DNA from 4 places in the Rhizobium sp. AN80A genome. Region 4 is predicted to be linked to each of the others. Evidence: predicted binding sites of a transcription regulator. Region 4 holds the regulator's gene; each other region holds the start of a gene.
What was found. The regulator LexA, encoded in region 4, represses DNA repair genes until DNA is damaged. The targets are predictions, from matches to a motif close to TGTTCNNNNTGTGTTCNG.

Region 1 (4,199 bases), 290 kb from region 4:
TACGCTTGTCGCGCACCAGTTCGGCCATCTTCTCGATCATCGTCGACTTGTTCACCTGATACGGGATCTCGGTGATGATGATCTGCTCGCGATCGCCGCGCATCGGCTCGATCGTCGCGACACCGCGCATGATCACCGAACCACGGCCCGTCTCGTAGGCCGAACGGATGCCGGAGCGGCCGAGGATCTTGGCGCCGGTCGGAAAATCGGGACCGGGAATGATCTGCATCATCTCGGGCAGTTCGATCGCCGGATCGTCGATCAGCGCGATACAGCCATTGATCACCTCGCCGAGATTGTGCGGCGGAATGTTGGTCGCCATGCCGACGGCGATACCGCCGGCGCCGTTGACGAGCAGGTTCGGGAATTTCGCGGGAACGACCACGGGCTCGGAGAGCGTACCGTCGTAGTTATCGCGGAAATCGACCGTTTCCTTGTCGAGATCGTCGAGCAGCGAATGCGCCGCCTTCTCGAGACGGCATTCGGTGTAGCGTTCGGCCGCCGGCGGATCGCCGTCGACGGAGCCGAAGTTGCCCTGGCCGTCGATGAGGGGCAGGCGAAGAGACCAGTCCTGCGCCATGCGCGCCAGCGCGTCGTAGATCGCGGTGTTGCCGTGCGGATGGTATTTACCCATCACGTCCCCGGTCACGCGGGCGCATTTGACGTATTTCTTGTTCCAGTCGATGCCGAGCTCGGACATGCCGTAGAGGATGCGCCGGTGCACGGGCTTGAGGCCGTCGCGCACGTCAGGAAGCGCGCGGCTGACGATGACGCTCATCGCGTAATCGAGATACGACCGCTGCATTTCCTCCATAATGGAGATGGGCTCGATGCCTGGCGGGAGCTTCCCGCCGCCGGGGGGTGTTTGCTCAGTCAAAATGGATCACATCTCTTCTAGAATCACTTGAAGATTTATAGCGGAAAGGCTGTTCCTAAGCCAATTTTGCCGGAGGTTTTGAACAGGCTTTTACGGTCTAATCAGGGCAAAACGAGGCTTATCGGCCCCAATCTCCGTCACGCACGCCGCGCCGTTTGCAAAATTGGTTTGCCCACCTCACAATCGCGCGAAAATCAGGCCCGGATATGGGCATACGGAGACATGATGGCAAGCGCCGACCAACTGATCAACGCCTTCACCACCCTGCTCGTGACGATCGATCCGCCCGGTCTCGCGCCGATCTTTCTCGGCCTCACCGTCGGCATGAGCAGGGCCCAGCGCAAGCAGGTGGCGCTGCGCGGCACGATCATCGCTTTCATCATCCTCGCCGTCTTCGCGCTCTTCGGATCGAGCGTGCTCGGCGTCCTCGGCATCTCGATCGGCGCCTTCCGCATCGCCGGCGGCCTGCTGCTCTTCTGGATCGCCTTCGAAATGGTGTTCGAGAAGCGCCAGGACCGCAAGGAGAAGACCGGCACGGCCGCGATCACCGTCGACCACATCCAGAACATCGCCGTCTTCCCGCTGGCCATTCCGCTGATTTCGGGCCCGGGCGCCATCTCCGCGACCATCCTGATCGCAGGCTCGATGCAGACGGCCTTCGAGCTGGCGCAGCTCATCATCGTCATCGCCGCAAGCCTGCTGCTTCTCTTCCTGGCACTCCTGATCGCCGACCGGCTCGACCGCTTCCTCGGCGTCACCGGCCGCGCCATCCTGACCCGGCTGCTCGGCGTTATCCTGGCGGCGCTGGCGACCCAGTTCGTCGTCGATGGCATCAAGTCGGCGATGAACCTCGCTCCCTCGCCCGTCTGAGCCCATCGCTCCCGGTCAAGGCCATCGCTCGAAGTCAAACCCAAGTCAAAACGCAAACGGCGCACCATCTGGCGCGCCGTTTGAAACCCTGCGGTCTGTCGTCCGATCAAAACGGAATATCGTCGTCGAGGTCGCGCGAGAAATTACCGCCACCGCCGGAAGACGAACCGCCGCCCGAGCCGCCACGGCCCGACGACTGCGAAGGCGAACCGTAATCGTCGCCATAACCGCCGCCACCGCCGAAATCACCACCACCGGCATTGCCGCCACGGCCACCGCCGTAACCACCGCCAGAACGATCACCACCGCCTTCGCCGCGTCCATCGAGCATCGTCAGCGTCGAGCCGAAGCCCTGCAGCACGACTTCCGTGGAATAACGGTCCTGGCCCTGCTGGTCCTGCCACTTGCGGGTCTGCAGCGCGCCTTCGATATAGAGCTTGGCGCCCTTCTTGACATACTGCTCGACGACCTTGCACAGGCCTTCGTTGAACACGACGACAGTGTGCCACTCGGTCTTTTCGCGACGCTCGCCGGAATTGCGGTCGCGCCAGGTCTCGGAGGTCGCGATGCGGAGGTTGGCGATCGGCCGGCCGTCCTGCGTCCGACGGATCTCGGGGTCTGCACCCACGTTTCCGATCAGAATTACCTTGTTCACGCTGCCAGCCATACTTTTCACCCTACCTGCCGCCCTGCCCGGCGGCGCTTGAAACAATCGGTGCACCTTAAACCATAGAGGCGGTGCGATGGACGTCCATAGCGGTTCATCCACAAGGAATTTTGTTCTTTATTTGTTCTATTTTATCCCTATGATCGTGTCAACCGAATCGAAAACCTTGCACCTTCAAGATATTCAGCCTCGACTCGCCCGCCGGCATCACTAAATAAGGGGCTTGTTCCAGCACAGAAGCAGAAGACGATGAGCGAACTGAAGACGATTTCAATCCGTGGCGCGCGCGAGCATAACCTGAAGGGCATCGACCTCGATCTGCCGCGCAACAAGCTGATCGTCATGACGGGCCTGTCGGGATCGGGCAAATCCTCGCTCGCCTTCGACACCATCTATGCCGAGGGCCAGCGCCGCTATGTCGAGAGCCTGTCGGCCTATGCCCGCCAGTTCCTCGAGATGATGCAGAAGCCTGATGTCGACCAGATCGACGGCCTGTCGCCGGCGATCTCCATCGAGCAGAAGACGACCTCGCGCAACCCGCGCTCGACGGTCGGTACCGTCACCGAGATCTACGACTACATGCGCCTGCTCTTCGCGCGCGTCGGCGTTCCCTATTCGCCGGCCACCGGCCTGCCGATCGAGAGCCAAACCGTAAGCCAGATGGTCGACCGCATCCTCGCCTTCGAGGAAGGCACGCGTCTCTTCATCCTCGCGCCACTCGTGCGCGGCCGCAAGGGCGAGTACAAGAAGGAACTCGCGGAGCTCATGAAGAAGGGCTTCCAGCGCGTCAAGATCGACGGCCAGTTCTACGAGATCGCCGACGCTCCCGCGCTCGACAAGAAATACAAGCACGATATCGATATCGTCGTCGACCGCATCGTCGTGCGTGCCGACGTCTCGGCGCGACTGGCCGACAGCTTGGAGACCTCGCTGAAGCTCGCCGACGGCCTCGCCATCGCCGAGTTCGCCGACAAGCCACTGCCGGTCGAGGAAACCGCCGCCGGCGGCTCCGCCAACAAGTCGCTCAACGAGACGCACGAACGCGTTCTCTTCTCGGAAAAATTCGCCTGCCCGGTCTCCGGCTTCACCATCTCCGAGATCGAACCGCGCCTCTTCTCCTTCAACAATCCGGCCGGCGCCTGCCCGACCTGCGACGGCCTCGGCGCCCAGCAGAAGATCGACGCCAACCTGATCGTGCCGGAACCCGAGCGCACGCTGCGCGACGGCGCCATCGCCCCCTGGGCCAAGTCGTCCTCGCCCTATTACAACCAGACGCTGGAAGCGCTCGGCAAGCACTTCGGCTTCAAGCTCGGCGCCCGCTGGAACGACCTCTCCGCCAAGGCGCAGGACGTGATCCTCAACGGCACCGAGGAGAAGATCGAATTCCACTACGTCGATGGCGCCCGCTCCTACACGACGCACAAGAATTTCGAAGGCATCATCACCAACCTCGAGCGCCGCTGGAAGGAAACCGACAGCGCCTGGGCGCGCGAGGAGATCGAGCGCTACATGTCGGCCGCACCCTGCCCGTCCTGCGGCGGCTTCCGTCTGAAGCCGGAAGCGCTTGCCGTGAAGGTCAACAAGCTGCATATCGGCCAGGTCACCGACATGTCGATCCGCGTCGCCCGCGACTGGTTCGAAACGCTGCCCGACAGCTTCAACGCCAAGCAGAACGAGATCGCAGTCCGCATCCTGAAGGAGATCAGGGACCGCCTGCGCTTCCTGAACGACGTCGGCCTCGAATATTTGAGCCTCTCGCGCAACTCCGGCACGCTCTCGGGCGGC
Region 2 (4,199 bases), 1.5 Mb from region 4:
AAGCGGTCGGCCATCTCCCTCGCTCTCGCCAGATCACGGCTGGCAATTGCCGTGACGACGCAGTTTTCCGCATCCTGGATGGCCGGAACCACAAGCTCGCGGCCGATCTTGGCGGTCGACATGATACCGAAGCGCAGCATGGTCATTTCCTCTCCCACATTGAATTTTGAGGCGAGCTTAGAGACGCCCGGTCCGGCGGTGCAATGCCCCGATCACAATTCACGGCGCTGGTCACGGCGCTGGTTTTCATCGGTCCCATCGCGCACTAGGTTAGATCACAGCGGCGTCCTGCCGCGGTCCGAATTTCAATGGATTGAAGATCTCAGGAGCATCTGATGGAATTGCGTCGCCTTGGAAAAACCGGCCTTTCGGTCGCGCCGATCGTGTTCGGCGGCAATGTGTTCGGCTGGACGGCTGACGAGAAGACCTCGTTTGATATTCTCGACGCCTTCTTCGACGCCGGCTTCAACACCATCGATACCGCCGACGTCTATTCGGCCTGGGTGCCCGGCAACAAGGGCGGCGATAGCGAGGAGATTATCGGCAAGTGGCTGAAGCAGAACAAGGTCGCCCGCGACAAGGCCGTGATCATCACCAAGGTCGGCTCCGAGATGGGCCCGGGCAAGAAGGGGCTGAAGGAGCAGTATATCCTTGAGGCAGTCGAAGCCTCGCTAAAGCGGCTGCAGACCGATTATATCGACCTCTACCTCTCGCACTGGCCGGATGCCGAGACGCCCTATGAGGAAACGCTCGGCGCCTTCGCCAAGCTGAAGCAGCAGGGTAAGATCCGCGCAATCGGCTGCTCCAACCTCGACGCCACGCAGCTGCAATCCTCCTTCGACGCCGCCGAGAAGGCCGGCCTGCCGCGCTACGACGTGATCCAGCCTGAGTACAACCTCTATGACCGCGCCCCCTTCGAGGGACCGCTCGCCGATCTCTGCGTGAAAGAGGATATCGGCGTCATCACCTATTTCAGCCTGGCGGCCGGCTTCCTGTCGGGCAAATACCGCAGCAAGGCCGACACAGAAGGCAAGGCGCGCGGCGGCAAGGCGGCCGGCTATCTCGACGACAAGGGCCTGAAGATCCTCGCCGCCCTCGACACGGTCGCCGCCGAGACCGGCGCCAAGCCGGCCGAGATCGCGCTCGCCTGGCTCCTGCGCAAGAAGGGCGTCACCGCGCCGATCGCCAGCGCCACCAGCCTGTCGCAGCTCGACAGCCTGATGAAATCGGCCACGCTTTCGCTGAGCGACGAGGCGATGGCGCTGCTGGACAAGGCGGGCGGCTGAGAGGCAGGCAGGCGACAGTCAGACGCCCGCCTCATGCAACCTGTCCAGTGACTTGAGCCGGACAGCAGTGGGCCCGTCCCGAGCATCCATGCACGCCGCAACGAGTTCGACGTGCATGGATGGCCCGCGCAACCACGGGCTCCCCACATCGCCCGGCCGCCGAAAACACCCCGCGATCCTCCTTCTCCCCACCTTTGTTCCACCGATGCAACCCGCTGCAACCGCGCCACAGCGCTGGCGCGCAGTTGTTCATTTATTGTTCTTGTTTCATTCCGATTTCTATGCCAGATTGCAATCCGCGACCATGATGGGTCGCGATTTCAGGTGCAAGGGGTTGCGCCACAGGGGATCTGGGCCGAGGGGTTGGGCATGGTGGCACGCGTCAGCACGGTTGCATTCCAGGGCATAGAAGGGGTTCCGGTCGAGGTCCAGGTCATGGTCGCGCCCGGCAAGCTGATCACCCAGATCGTCGGCCTTCCCGACAAGGCGGTGGCCGAAAGCCGCGAGCGGGTGCATGCGGCGCTGCATGCCTCCGGTCTGGCGCTCCCCGCCAAACGCGTCACCGTCAATCTCGCGCCCGCCGATCTTCCGAAGGAGGGCAGTCACTTCGATTTGCCCATCGCGCTCGGACTGATGGCGGCGCTCGGTGCCATTCCGGCCGATGCGCTCTCGGGCTATGTCGTCATCGGCGAACTCAATCTCGATGGTACGATCGCCGCCGTCACCGGCGCGCTGCCGGCCGCGATCGGCGCCAATGCCATGGGCAAGGGCCTGATCTGCCCGGCCGAGAGCGGCCCCGAGGCCGCCTGGGCCGGTGCCGGGCTCGATATCCTGGCGCCGCGCAGCCTGATCGCGCTGGCCAACCATTTTCGCGGCACCCAGGTGCTCTCGCGCCCCGAGCCGTCGATCCGCGCCACCGCCGCCAATCTTCCCGATCTCGCCGATATCAAGGGCCAGGAGAGCGCCAAGCGGGCGCTGGAGGTGGCGGCCGCAGGCGGCCATAATCTCCTGATGGTCGGTCCGCCCGGTTCCGGCAAGTCGATGCTCGCCGCCCGCCTGCCGTCGATCCTGCCGCCGCTTTCGGCCGCCGAATTGCTGGAGGTGTCGATGATCCACTCGATCGCCGGCCAACTCTCGGGCGGCAAGCTCTCCGACCGCCGGCCGTTTCGCACGCCGCATCATTCCGCCACCATGGCCGCCCTTGTCGGCGGCGGTTTTCGTGCCCGCCCGGGCGAGGCCTCGCTCGCCCATCACGGGGTGCTCTTTCTCGACGAGTTTCCCGAATTCTCGCCGCAGGCGCTCGATGCGCTGCGCCAGCCGCTGGAAACCGGCGAATGCATCATCGCCCGCGCCAATCACCGTGTCAGCTATCCCGCCACCATCCAGCTGGTGGCGGCGATGAACCCCTGCCGCTGCGGCATGGCGGGTGAGCCCGGTCATAGCTGCGCTCGCGGCCCGCGCTGCATGGCCGACTACCAGGCCCGCATCTCCGGCCCGTTGATGGACCGCATCGATATCAGGATCGACGTGCCCGCCGTCTCCGCCTTCGACCTGATCCGTCCGGCGCCCGCCGAAAGGAGCGCCGACGTCGCCCGCCGCGTCGCCCGCGCCCGTGACCTGCAGCGAGACCGCTTCCGCATCGCCGGCCTCGGCGAGACCGGCACCAACGCCCGCTGCTCCACCGCGATGATCGAGACCTACGCCGCTCCCGATGCATCCGGCCTGCAATTGCTGCGCGACGCCGCCGAAAAGATGAAATTCTCCGCCCGCGGCTACCACCGCGTCCTCAAGGTCGCGCGCACGCTCGCCGATCTCGACGGCGAGGAGATGGTCGGCCGCATCCACTTGGCCGAGGCGATCTCCTACCGCATGGCGGGCGAGCGGCTGACGGCGGTGGCGTGAACGGGCAGGGGTAAGGCTGGGGGGGAGACAGAGAGGTTTGATCTGCGGGTCTTTGAGCGCCGCGCCATTCTCCGCCCTCATTCTCGCCCTTGTGGCGGGAATCCAGCCGGCGCGCGTCCGCGCGGCGAAGAGAGGCTTTTTGCGATCAAGGACTTGATCGCGCTGGACCCCTGTGACGGGCACAGGGGTGAGGGAGCCTTTGTAGGCCCGCGTGCTGACCACCTCTGAAGCAAGGGCGCCCCGGGCCGGTTTCCCGGCGCATCCCAAGCAGTCTAAGGGCGCCGAAGCGCCCTCCCTGATGTCGAACTAAGCTGATCCTCAGCCGCCGAGGCCCTCGAACAGCGCCGTCGAGAGGTAGCGTTCGGCAAACGACGGGATGATCACCACGATGGTCTTGCCGGCGTTTTCCTCGCGGGAGCCGATCTTGATCGCCGCTGCCAGTGCAGCACCCGAGGAGATCCCGACCGGCACGCCTTCGAGGCGGGCGACGTGGCGGGCGGTTTCGAGCGCGGTGGCGCTGTTGATGGTGACGACCTCGTCATAGATGTGGGTGTCGAGGATCGCGGGCGCGAAGCCGGCGCCGATGCCCTGGATCTTGTGCGGTCCCGGCACGCCGCCTGAGAGAACCGGCGATTCCTCCGGCTCGACGGCGATCACCTTGATCTCCGGCTTCTTCGACTTCAGCACCTGGCCGGCGCCGGTGATCGTGCCGCCGGTGCCGATGCCCGATACCAGGATATCGACGGTGCCATCGGTGTCGTTCCAGATCTCCTCGGCCGTCGTCTTGCGATGGATCTCGGGGTTGGCGGGGTTTTCGAACTGCTGCGGGATGATCGCGTCCGGCAGTGTCGCGGCCAGTTCCTCGGCCTTGGCGATCGCGCCCCTCATGCCCTTCGCGCCCTCGGTCAGCACCAGCTCGGCGCCGAGCAGCGCCAGCATCTTGCGGCGCTCGACCGACATCGTCTCCGGCATGGTGAGGATCAGCTTGTAGCCCTTGGCGGCGGCGGCGAA
Region 3 (4,199 bases), 270 kb from region 4:
TGACACCGGTCGCTTCCTCGGAAGCGGCGATCAGGGCGCGGAACAGGTCGATGTCGTAGTTGTCGTGCTTGCCCTGCAGCAGCGCTGCGATACGCTCGAGACCCATGCCGGTGTCGATCGACGGACGCGGCAGGTCGACGCGCTCCTCCTTGGTGATCTGCTCGTACTGCATGAAGACGAGGTTCCAGATCTCGATGAAACGGTCACCGTCTTCCTCCGGCGAACCTGGAGGGCCGCCCCAGATATGGTCGCCGTGGTCGTAGAATATCTCCGAACAGGGGCCGCATGGGCCGGTATCGCCCATCGCCCAGAAATTGTCGCTGGTCGGAATGCGGATGATCTTGTCGTCGGACAGGCCCGCGATCTTCTTCCAGAGATTAAACGCTTCGTCGTCGGTGTGATAGACGGTGACCAGCAGGCGCTTGGCGTCGATGCCGAACTCCTTGGTGATCAGCGTCCAGGCATGCTCGATCGCCTGCTCCTTGAAGTAATCCCCAAAGGAGAAATTGCCGAGCATTTCGAAGAAGGTATGGTGGCGCGCGGTATAGCCGACATTGTCGAGGTCGTTGTGCTTGCCGCCGGCGCGCACGCACTTCTGCGCCGTCGCCGCCGTCTTGTAGGGGCGCTGCTCGAGACCGGTGAAGACGTTCTTGAATTGCACCATGCCGGCGTTCGTGAACATCAGCGTCGGGTCGTTGCGCGGCACCAGCGGGCTCGAGGAAACGATCTCGTGGCCGTTCTTCTTGAAGTAGTCGAGGAAGGTCGACCGGATTTCGTTCACACCGCTCATGCTATGCCCTTCAGTGCTGCCCAAGGCAGGTCAGATCTTGAAAATTCAGTGGCTTTTATCGCTGACGTTAACCACTGTCCAGCAGACAAACAAAACCGGCTGCATTCTGATCAAGGAATGCAGCCGGTTTTGAAGCGTTCAGCGCGGATGAGGCTTATTCACCGTCCGCATCGTTGGCGTCGGGACCGCCATTCTGCAGCTGGTCGGCGATCAGGCCGGCGTTCTGGCGGATCGAGGTTTCGATCTCGCGCATCAGCTCCGGATTGTCGCGCAGGAACATCTTGGCGTTCTCGCGACCCTGGCCGAGACGCTGGCTGTTGTAGGAGAACCAGGCGCCCGACTTTTCGACGATCCCGGCCTTGACGCCGAGGTCGACCAGCTCGCCGGTCTTCGACACGCCTTCGCCATACATGATGTCGAATTCGACCTGCTTGAAGGGAGGCGCCATCTTGTTCTTGACGACCTTGACGCGCGTCTGGTTGCCGATCACCTCTTCGCGCTCCTTGACGGCGCCGATGCGGCGGATGTCGAGGCGCACCGAGGCGTAGAACTTCAGCGCGTTGCCACCCGTCGTCGTTTCCGGCGAACCGAACATGACGCCGATCTTCATGCGGATCTGGTTGATGAAGATGACCATGGTCTTCGACTTCGAGATCGAGGCCGTCAGCTTGCGCAGCGCCTGGCTCATCAGTCGGGCCTGCAGGCCGGGAAGGCTGTCGCCCATCTCGCCTTCGATTTCGGCGCGCGGCGTCAGCGCCGCGACCGAGTCCACGACCAGCACGTCGACGGCGCCGGAGCGCACCAGCGTGTCGGTGATTTCGAGCGCCTGCTCGCCGGTATCCGGCTGCGAGATCAGCAGATTGTGCAGATCGACGCCCAGTTTGCGAGCGTAAACCGGATCAAGCGCGTGTTCTGCGTCGACGAAGGCGCAGATGCCGCCCTTCTTCTGGGCTTCCGCGATCGTCTGCAGCGCCAGTGTCGTCTTACCCGAGCTTTCCGGCCCGTAAATCTCGATGATACGCCCTTTGGGAAGACCGCCGATCCCGAGCGCGATATCCAGTCCGAGAGAGCCCGTCGAAACGGTCTCGATCTCGACGACGCCCTCGTTCGAGCCGAGCTTCATGATAGAGCCCTTGCCGAACGACCGCTCGATCTGTGAGAGTGCCGCTTCAAGTGCCTTGCTTTTGTCCACCGATTTGTCCTCTACAAGCCGCAATGTATTCTGTGACATTCGATCCACCTTTAGGTTATTGAAGCCGCTCAAGCAATGTCGCCGCCGATGTCGATTTTGTACCGCATTTGTTCTCATCACGCAAGTGCCGTTCAAGGCATTGAAAGAAAGAGGTAAAACGGCCTGTGTTCTACATTTGTTTTATCCATGCAAAGCAAGAGCTTACAACGCTTGGACGGCGGCTCCCCGCCATGCGAAAGACCGCACGATCTCGGCCACGACCGCATTTCGGAGCGATGAGATGAGCAAGAAGATTCTCGTGCTTGGCGGCGCCCATGTCGATCGCCGCGGCCGCATATCGGGCGCGACGGCCGATGGCGCCAGCAACCCCGGCTCCTGGTTCGAGGAGGCCGGCGGCGGCGGCTTCAACGCGGCCCGCAACCTCGCCCGCCTCGGCTTCGACGTCACCATGATCTCGCCGCGTGGCGGCGACCCGACCGGAGAGATGGTGAGCGAAGCCGCCGATCTCGCCGGCGTCAACGACCGCCCCTTCATCTTTCTCGACCGCAAGACGCCGAGCTATACCGCGATCATCGAGCGCGACGGCAATCTGGTGATCGCGCTGGCCGACATGGATCTCTACCGCATGTTCGTGCCGCGCCGCCTGTCGATCCGTTCGGTGCGCGACGCGTTCGCCGCCACCGACATGATCCTCTTCGACGCGAACCTGCCGGAGGAAACCCTGGTCTCGATCACGACACGCGCCAAGGCGCTCGGCAAGCCGGTGGCGGCGATCGCCATCTCGCCGGCAAAGGCGGTGAAACTGAAGGCCTGCATGCAGGGGATCGATTATCTCTTTCTCAACGAGGCCGAAGCCACGGCGCTCACCGGCGAGCGGCCGGAAAACCCTGTCCACTGGCCGTCCCTGCTCGGTGACATCGGCCTCAGAGGCGGCGTCGTCACCCGGGGACAGCGCGAGCTGATTGCATTTTCCGCCGGTCACGTGGCGGCGCTGCAGCCGGCCGATGTCGAGCATGTCTCCGACGTGACCGGCGCCGGCGATTCCCTTGCCTCGGGCGTCATCGCGGCACTGTTGCGCGGGCTGCCGATGAGCGAGGCGATCCGCGAGGGTGCCGCCGCGGCGGCGCTGACGGTCCAGTCGCCCAACGCGGTCAACGAAAATCTCTCCGCCGATCTGCTGAAACAGGCTCTGGCTCTTGTTCCGCCGGCAAGAATTCTGCATTGAAACCCGATCAGACGAAATGGAAGCTCCGATGACGAACTCTCTATCCCCCCAGCTGCCGATCACCTATTCCAAGGAAGTGGCGAGCGCCAAGCAGCGCGGCGCGCCGATCGTGGCACTCGAATCGACGATCATCACCCACGGCATGCCCTACCCCGGGAATATCGAGATGGCCCGCAGCGTCGAATCGATCATCCGTGAGCAGGGCGCCGTCCCCGCCACCATCGCCGTCATCCACGGCACGCTCCACATCGGCCTGGAGGCCGAGGAACTCGAGCAGCTGGCCAAGGCCAAGGATGTGCTGAAAGTCTCGCGCGCCGACCTCGCCTTCGCGATCGCCGAGCGCCGCCATGGCGCCACCACGGTCGCCGCCACGATGATCGCCGCCGAACGCGCCGGCATCAAGGTCTTCGCCACCGGCGGCATCGGCGGCGTGCATCGCGGCGCGGAGGAGAGCTTCGACATCTCCGCCGACCTGGAAGAGCTCGCCCGCACCGGCGTCATCGTCGTCTGCGCCGGCGCCAAGGCGATCCTCGACGTGCCGAAGACGCTGGAAGTGCTGGAAACCGCTGGCGTGCCCGTGGTCACCTACGAGAGCGAGGAATTCCCGGCCTTCTGGTCGCGGTCATCCGGCCTGCGCAGCCCGCTGACGCTGAACAGCCCGGCGGCAATCGCCAATTTCCAGATGGTGCGCGAACAGCTCGGCATCGACGGCGGCATGCTGATCGCCAATCCGGTGCCCGAGGCCGACGAAATCCCGGCGGAAGAGATGGAAATCTACATCCAGCGCGCGCTCGACAGCGCCGAACGCGATGAAATCTCCGGCAAGGCGGTCACGCCCTATCTGCTCAGCACCATCTTCGACCTGACCGACGGCCAGAGCCTGAAGACCAATATCGCACTGGTGGAAAACAACGCCCGCCTCGCCGGCGAAATCGCGGTTGCGCTCAACGCCTGAAGATAAACAACCGGGGGCGGCGCCAGGCTGCCCTCTT
Region 4 (4,199 bases):
GATGGCGTCGAAGGCCAGCAGCTTTTCAAGCAGGCGCGGCATGTCCTTGAGATAGACCATGTTCGGGCCATCCGATGGGGCGTTGTCGGGGTCTTCATGCGTCTCGACGAACACGCCGGCCACACCGACGGCGACCGCCGCGCGCGCCAGCGTCTCGACGAATTCGCGCTGGCCGCCGCTCGAGCCGCCCTGCCCGCCTGGCTGCTGCACCGAATGGGTCGCATCGAAAACGACCGGCGCGCCCATCGCTTCCATGATCGGCAGCGAGCGCATGTCGGAGACCAGCGTGTTGTAGCCGAAGGAGGCGCCGCGCTCGCACAGCATGATGTTCGGGTTGCCGCTGGCATTCAGCTTGGCAAGCACGTTCTTCATGTCCCACGGCGCCAGGAACTGACCCTTCTTGACGTTGATGGCGCGGCCGGTCTTGGCAGCGGCAACCAGGAGATCCGTCTGCCGGCTAAGGAAGGCCGGGATCTGCAGGACATCGACCACGGTGGCCACGTCGGCGCACTGCTCTTCGCTGTGGACGTCGGTGAGGACCGGGAAGCCGAACTCCTTCTTGAGATCGGCGAAGATTTCGAGCCCCGCTTCAAGCCCGATGCCGCGCTGCGCCGACAGCGACGTGCGGTTTGCCTTGTCGAAGGACGACTTGTAGACGAGGCCGATGCCAAGCTTGTCGCAGAGTTCCTTCAACGTGCCGGCGACCATGAAGGCATGCTCGCGGCTTTCGATCTGGCACGGGCCGGCGATCAGAGACAGGCGGGCGCTGTTGGAAAACACAACACGGCCGGCGCCTTCGCCCACGGCCACTTCGGAATTGGTTTCAGTCATCGTTTCTCCTCGAAGGCGAAGAGTGCACCCTGGCCGGGCGCGGCCTTCACCAGAATTCGATTGTTCTTGCGTGTGTAGGTGATCCCGTTAGCAGCCAAATGCGCCTCTGTCACGGCGAGATCGGCAACGGCGAAAACAATCGCCGAGCCGCGCAAACCGCGATCGGCTGTCGACTGGGACAGATCGTAATAGGCGTCCAGCCCATCCGGCGACAGGATATTGATACGGACATTGCCCGCGTCGAGACTGACACCGAAGGCCTCCTGGCGTGACGCGGCCGCATCGGACGCCAGCTGCAACAGCGGCGCGAACGCCTTGGGATCGGACGACGAGAGCACGATCGACGCGATCCCCGATACGCCGTTGGCGTGCGTCTCCAAGGCCTTGCGGTCGCTTGGCAGCGGATTGACCCGCTGGCAGGCGAAGAGGAAGAAATCGGGCGCGCGCAGATCGGCCGCGAAGGCCAGGCGGAACGCCGCCGTCACCTCCGACCCGTCCGGCATCCTCATCGACCTGGCGAATTGCAGCATATCACCGCCGCTCATGCCATCGGTCATAAATCGCGCGTGATCACGATCGGCGTCCGGCGTGCCGAACACGATCGCCGACAAGCCGTCGTCGCCGCACCGAAAGCGAAAGGCGCGGTCGCGCGCCGCAAACACGTTCCCGTCGGCGATGGCGGCCTCATAGGCCTCGATACTGGCGATGCCGAGCGGCTCGAGATAGGTCTTGTCGGCGAAGAAAACGCAGGCGTTCGCGGTTCCGAAGGGATGCAGCGCATCGGCAGCGACCGTGAAGCCGAGCTTGCCCAAACGCTCGCGCGCCATCTCGATGTTGACGACAGGCAGGACGACGTGGTCCAGAGGATGGGGTTCACTCATAGGCAAATCCTCCCGAAATCGGCAGAGATGTGCGCTGGCTTTCGCCACAATGCAAGAGGCGAGCGCGGTTAAATCGAATGAAGCGCAAAATCGCGACGATTCAGAGCCAAGTTTTACGAAAATTTAGGCACTTGCGGAACACATATGGAACATATAGTGTCCGTTCTGGATTTGTTTCACGACTCTGGGGTTCAATTCGATGCTCACGCGCAAGCAACAGGAACTGCTTCTGTTCATTCACGAGCGAATGAAAGAGTCGGGCGTTCCGCCCTCCTTCGACGAGATGAAGGATGCACTCGATCTCGCGTCGAAGTCCGGCATCCACCGGCTGATCACGGCGCTGGAGGAACGCGGCTTCATTCGCCGGCTACCAAACAGGGCGCGCGCGCTCGAGGTCATCAAGCTGCCGGAAGCCTATAATCCGAGCCTGCAGCCACGCCGCGGCTTTTCGCCGAGCGTCATCGAGGGCAGCCTCGGCAAGCCGCAGCCGGTGGCCGCCGCCCCTGCCCCGAAGCCGGCGCCGAGCGCCGACAACGGAAACTCGGCTTCCGTTCCCGTCATGGGCCGGATCGCAGCCGGCGTGCCGATCTCGGCGATCCAGAACAACACTCACGACATCACCGTTCCCGCCGACATGCTCGGCTCGGGTGAGCACTACGCACTCGAGGTCAAGGGCGATTCGATGATCGAGGCCGGCATTTTCGACGGCGACACCGTCATCATCCGCAACGGCAACACCGCCAATCCCGGTGACATCGTCGTGGCGCTCGTGGATGACGAAGAGGCAACGCTGAAGCGCTTCCGCCGCAAGGGCGCCTCGATCGCGCTCGAGGCAGCCAACCCGGCTTACGAAACCCGCATATTCGGACCGGACCGCGTCAAGGTCCAGGGCAAGCTCGTCGGCCTCATCCGCCGATATCACTAATCGGTGACGGGTCGCCCGCGAAGCTGTCATTGCGCCAGTCATAGGCGCGATGACGCATCCAGGGGCGATCGAGACTGCCGTAAGCGGTTTTGACGACGGGCGAGCCTTGCTCGTCGATACGGATTTCGACGGCTCCCGAGCGCCGCAAGGTTTCTCCGGTCAGGAGCATGGCGCCGGAGCGGCATGTCACCTCGCGGAGACGGACGGGTGTGACGACGATATCGGCGACGTCGCAGGCGGGACCGAGATAAGCGGCGTTTTCCAGCGTCGCGATGATGTAGCCGCTGTCGAGCGTGGTCACGCACCACGCCGTCTTCAGGCACTGGAAGCCATTATTGTTCGTCGAATCCGCTGCGCCGCGCATCATGCCGCGGGCTTCGCGTTGTTGTCTCGGTGTCAATCTCGGCCTTGGCTCGCCCTTTTTCGGGATGGACAGCGCCTCGCCATCGAGCATGTCCGGCGGCGTTTGATTTTCAATGGCAAGCGCGCGCTGCCATTGCCCCAGAATGAAGTCGGGCGGGCGTTCGCGATTGCTGGCCAGGCTGTCGCTCTTGAGCGATGCCACGAGGCTTCCATCCTCGGACACGACAAGCTCGGGCGCCGGCTCGGCCGGCAGCATGACGAGGACAAGGGTTGCAACCGCGGCACCCACGGCGCCGATCCAGCGCAGGCGCGTCAGCATCAGCCCCCAGATTAGAAAGCCGACGACGGCGATCACGAAATACCATTCGGGAATCCTGCCCGTATCGACGCTACCGCCCCAGCCCGACACCATCCTGGCGATAGCGATCACCAGATCCAGCCCGAAGCCAGCGACGATCCAAAAGGGCGCATCGAGGCCGAATGGCGTCGCCAACATGGCGGCCATTCCAAAGGGCATGACGATGAAGGAGATGACCGGCATGGCCAACAGATTGGCCGGCAGCCCGTAGCCGCTCAGCCTGTTGAAATGCTCGATCGAAAACAATGCGGTCGAGAAGCCGCCGATCATGGAGGTGAGCGCGATGCCGCCAAAGAAGCGAAGCGCGAACATGACCGGTTTCATCGCCGGATGCGTGAAAAAGACGCTCTCGCGAGGTCGTCTTCTGGTCCAGACGGCAAAGCCGGCGACCAGCGCCAGGGTCGCGGCGTAAGACATCTGGAAGCTGGGGCCAAGCACTTCCGATGGCGACAGCAATATGATCAGCAGCGCGGAGAGAGCGATATTGCGCAGACTGATCGACGGACGGTCGAACAGCGCCGCGACCAGCATGATCGCCATCATGATGAAGGCGCGCTCGGCGGAGACGGCGAAGCCGGAGATCATGTAATAGGCGGTCAGCGCCAGAAGCGCGCTGCCGGCGGCGAACTTCTTGGTCGGATAGGCCTGGGCGAAGCCGGGAAAGAGACCGAAGAACAGGCGCAGCCCGACGAAGCAGATGCCGGCCGACAGCGCCATGTTGAGCCCCGAGATCGCGACGATATGCGCGAGACCGGATTGACGCAGCGCCTCGGTCGTCTCGTTGGAGATGGCCCGTCTCTCGTCGGTGACCAGAGAGGCGGCGAAGGCGCCGGTATCACCG

Region 1: uvrA (excinuclease ABC subunit UvrA) is a predicted target of LexA. The motif match lies at 2,526-2,543, and genes of this name have one in related genera.
Region 2: P3R82_RS24285 (YifB family Mg chelatase-like AAA ATPase) is a predicted target of LexA. The motif match lies at 1,533-1,550, and genes of this name have one in related genera.
Region 3: recA (recombinase RecA) is a predicted target of LexA. The motif match lies at 2,148-2,165, and genes of this name have one in related genera.

What each region holds. Positions count from the first base shown of each region.
Region 1 is NZ_JASJPX010000003.1:795,059-799,257, reverse strand. Features, by position in the region: gene gyrA (DNA gyrase subunit A) at 1-877, opposite strand, end outside; gene P3R82_RS15465 (MarC family protein) at 1,103-1,747, shown strand; gene P3R82_RS15460 (single-stranded DNA-binding protein) at 1,854-2,414, opposite strand; gene uvrA (excinuclease ABC subunit UvrA) at 2,664-4,199, shown strand, end outside.
Region 2 is NZ_JASJPX010000003.1:2,555,173-2,559,371, reverse strand. Features, by position in the region: gene P3R82_RS24295 (Gfo/Idh/MocA family oxidoreductase) at 1-140, opposite strand, end outside; gene P3R82_RS24290 (aldo/keto reductase) at 336-1,286, shown strand; gene P3R82_RS24285 (YifB family Mg chelatase-like AAA ATPase) at 1,656-3,188, shown strand; partial or broken gene cysK (cysteine synthase A) at 3,507-4,199, opposite strand, start outside.
Region 3 is NZ_JASJPX010000003.1:821,575-825,773, reverse strand. Features, by position in the region: gene alaS (alanine--tRNA ligase) at 1-790, opposite strand, end outside; gene recA (recombinase RecA) at 945-2,021, opposite strand; gene P3R82_RS15555 (carbohydrate kinase family protein) at 2,263-3,207, shown strand; gene P3R82_RS15550 (pseudouridine-5'-phosphate glycosidase) at 3,236-4,162, shown strand.
Region 4 is NZ_JASJPX010000003.1:1,086,690-1,090,888, forward strand. Features, by position in the region: gene kdsA (3-deoxy-8-phosphooctulonate synthase) at 1-831, opposite strand, end outside; gene P3R82_RS16900 (VOC family protein) at 828-1,712, opposite strand; gene lexA (transcriptional repressor LexA) at 1,912-2,637, shown strand; gene P3R82_RS16910 (ComEC/Rec2 family competence protein) at 2,618-4,199, opposite strand, start outside.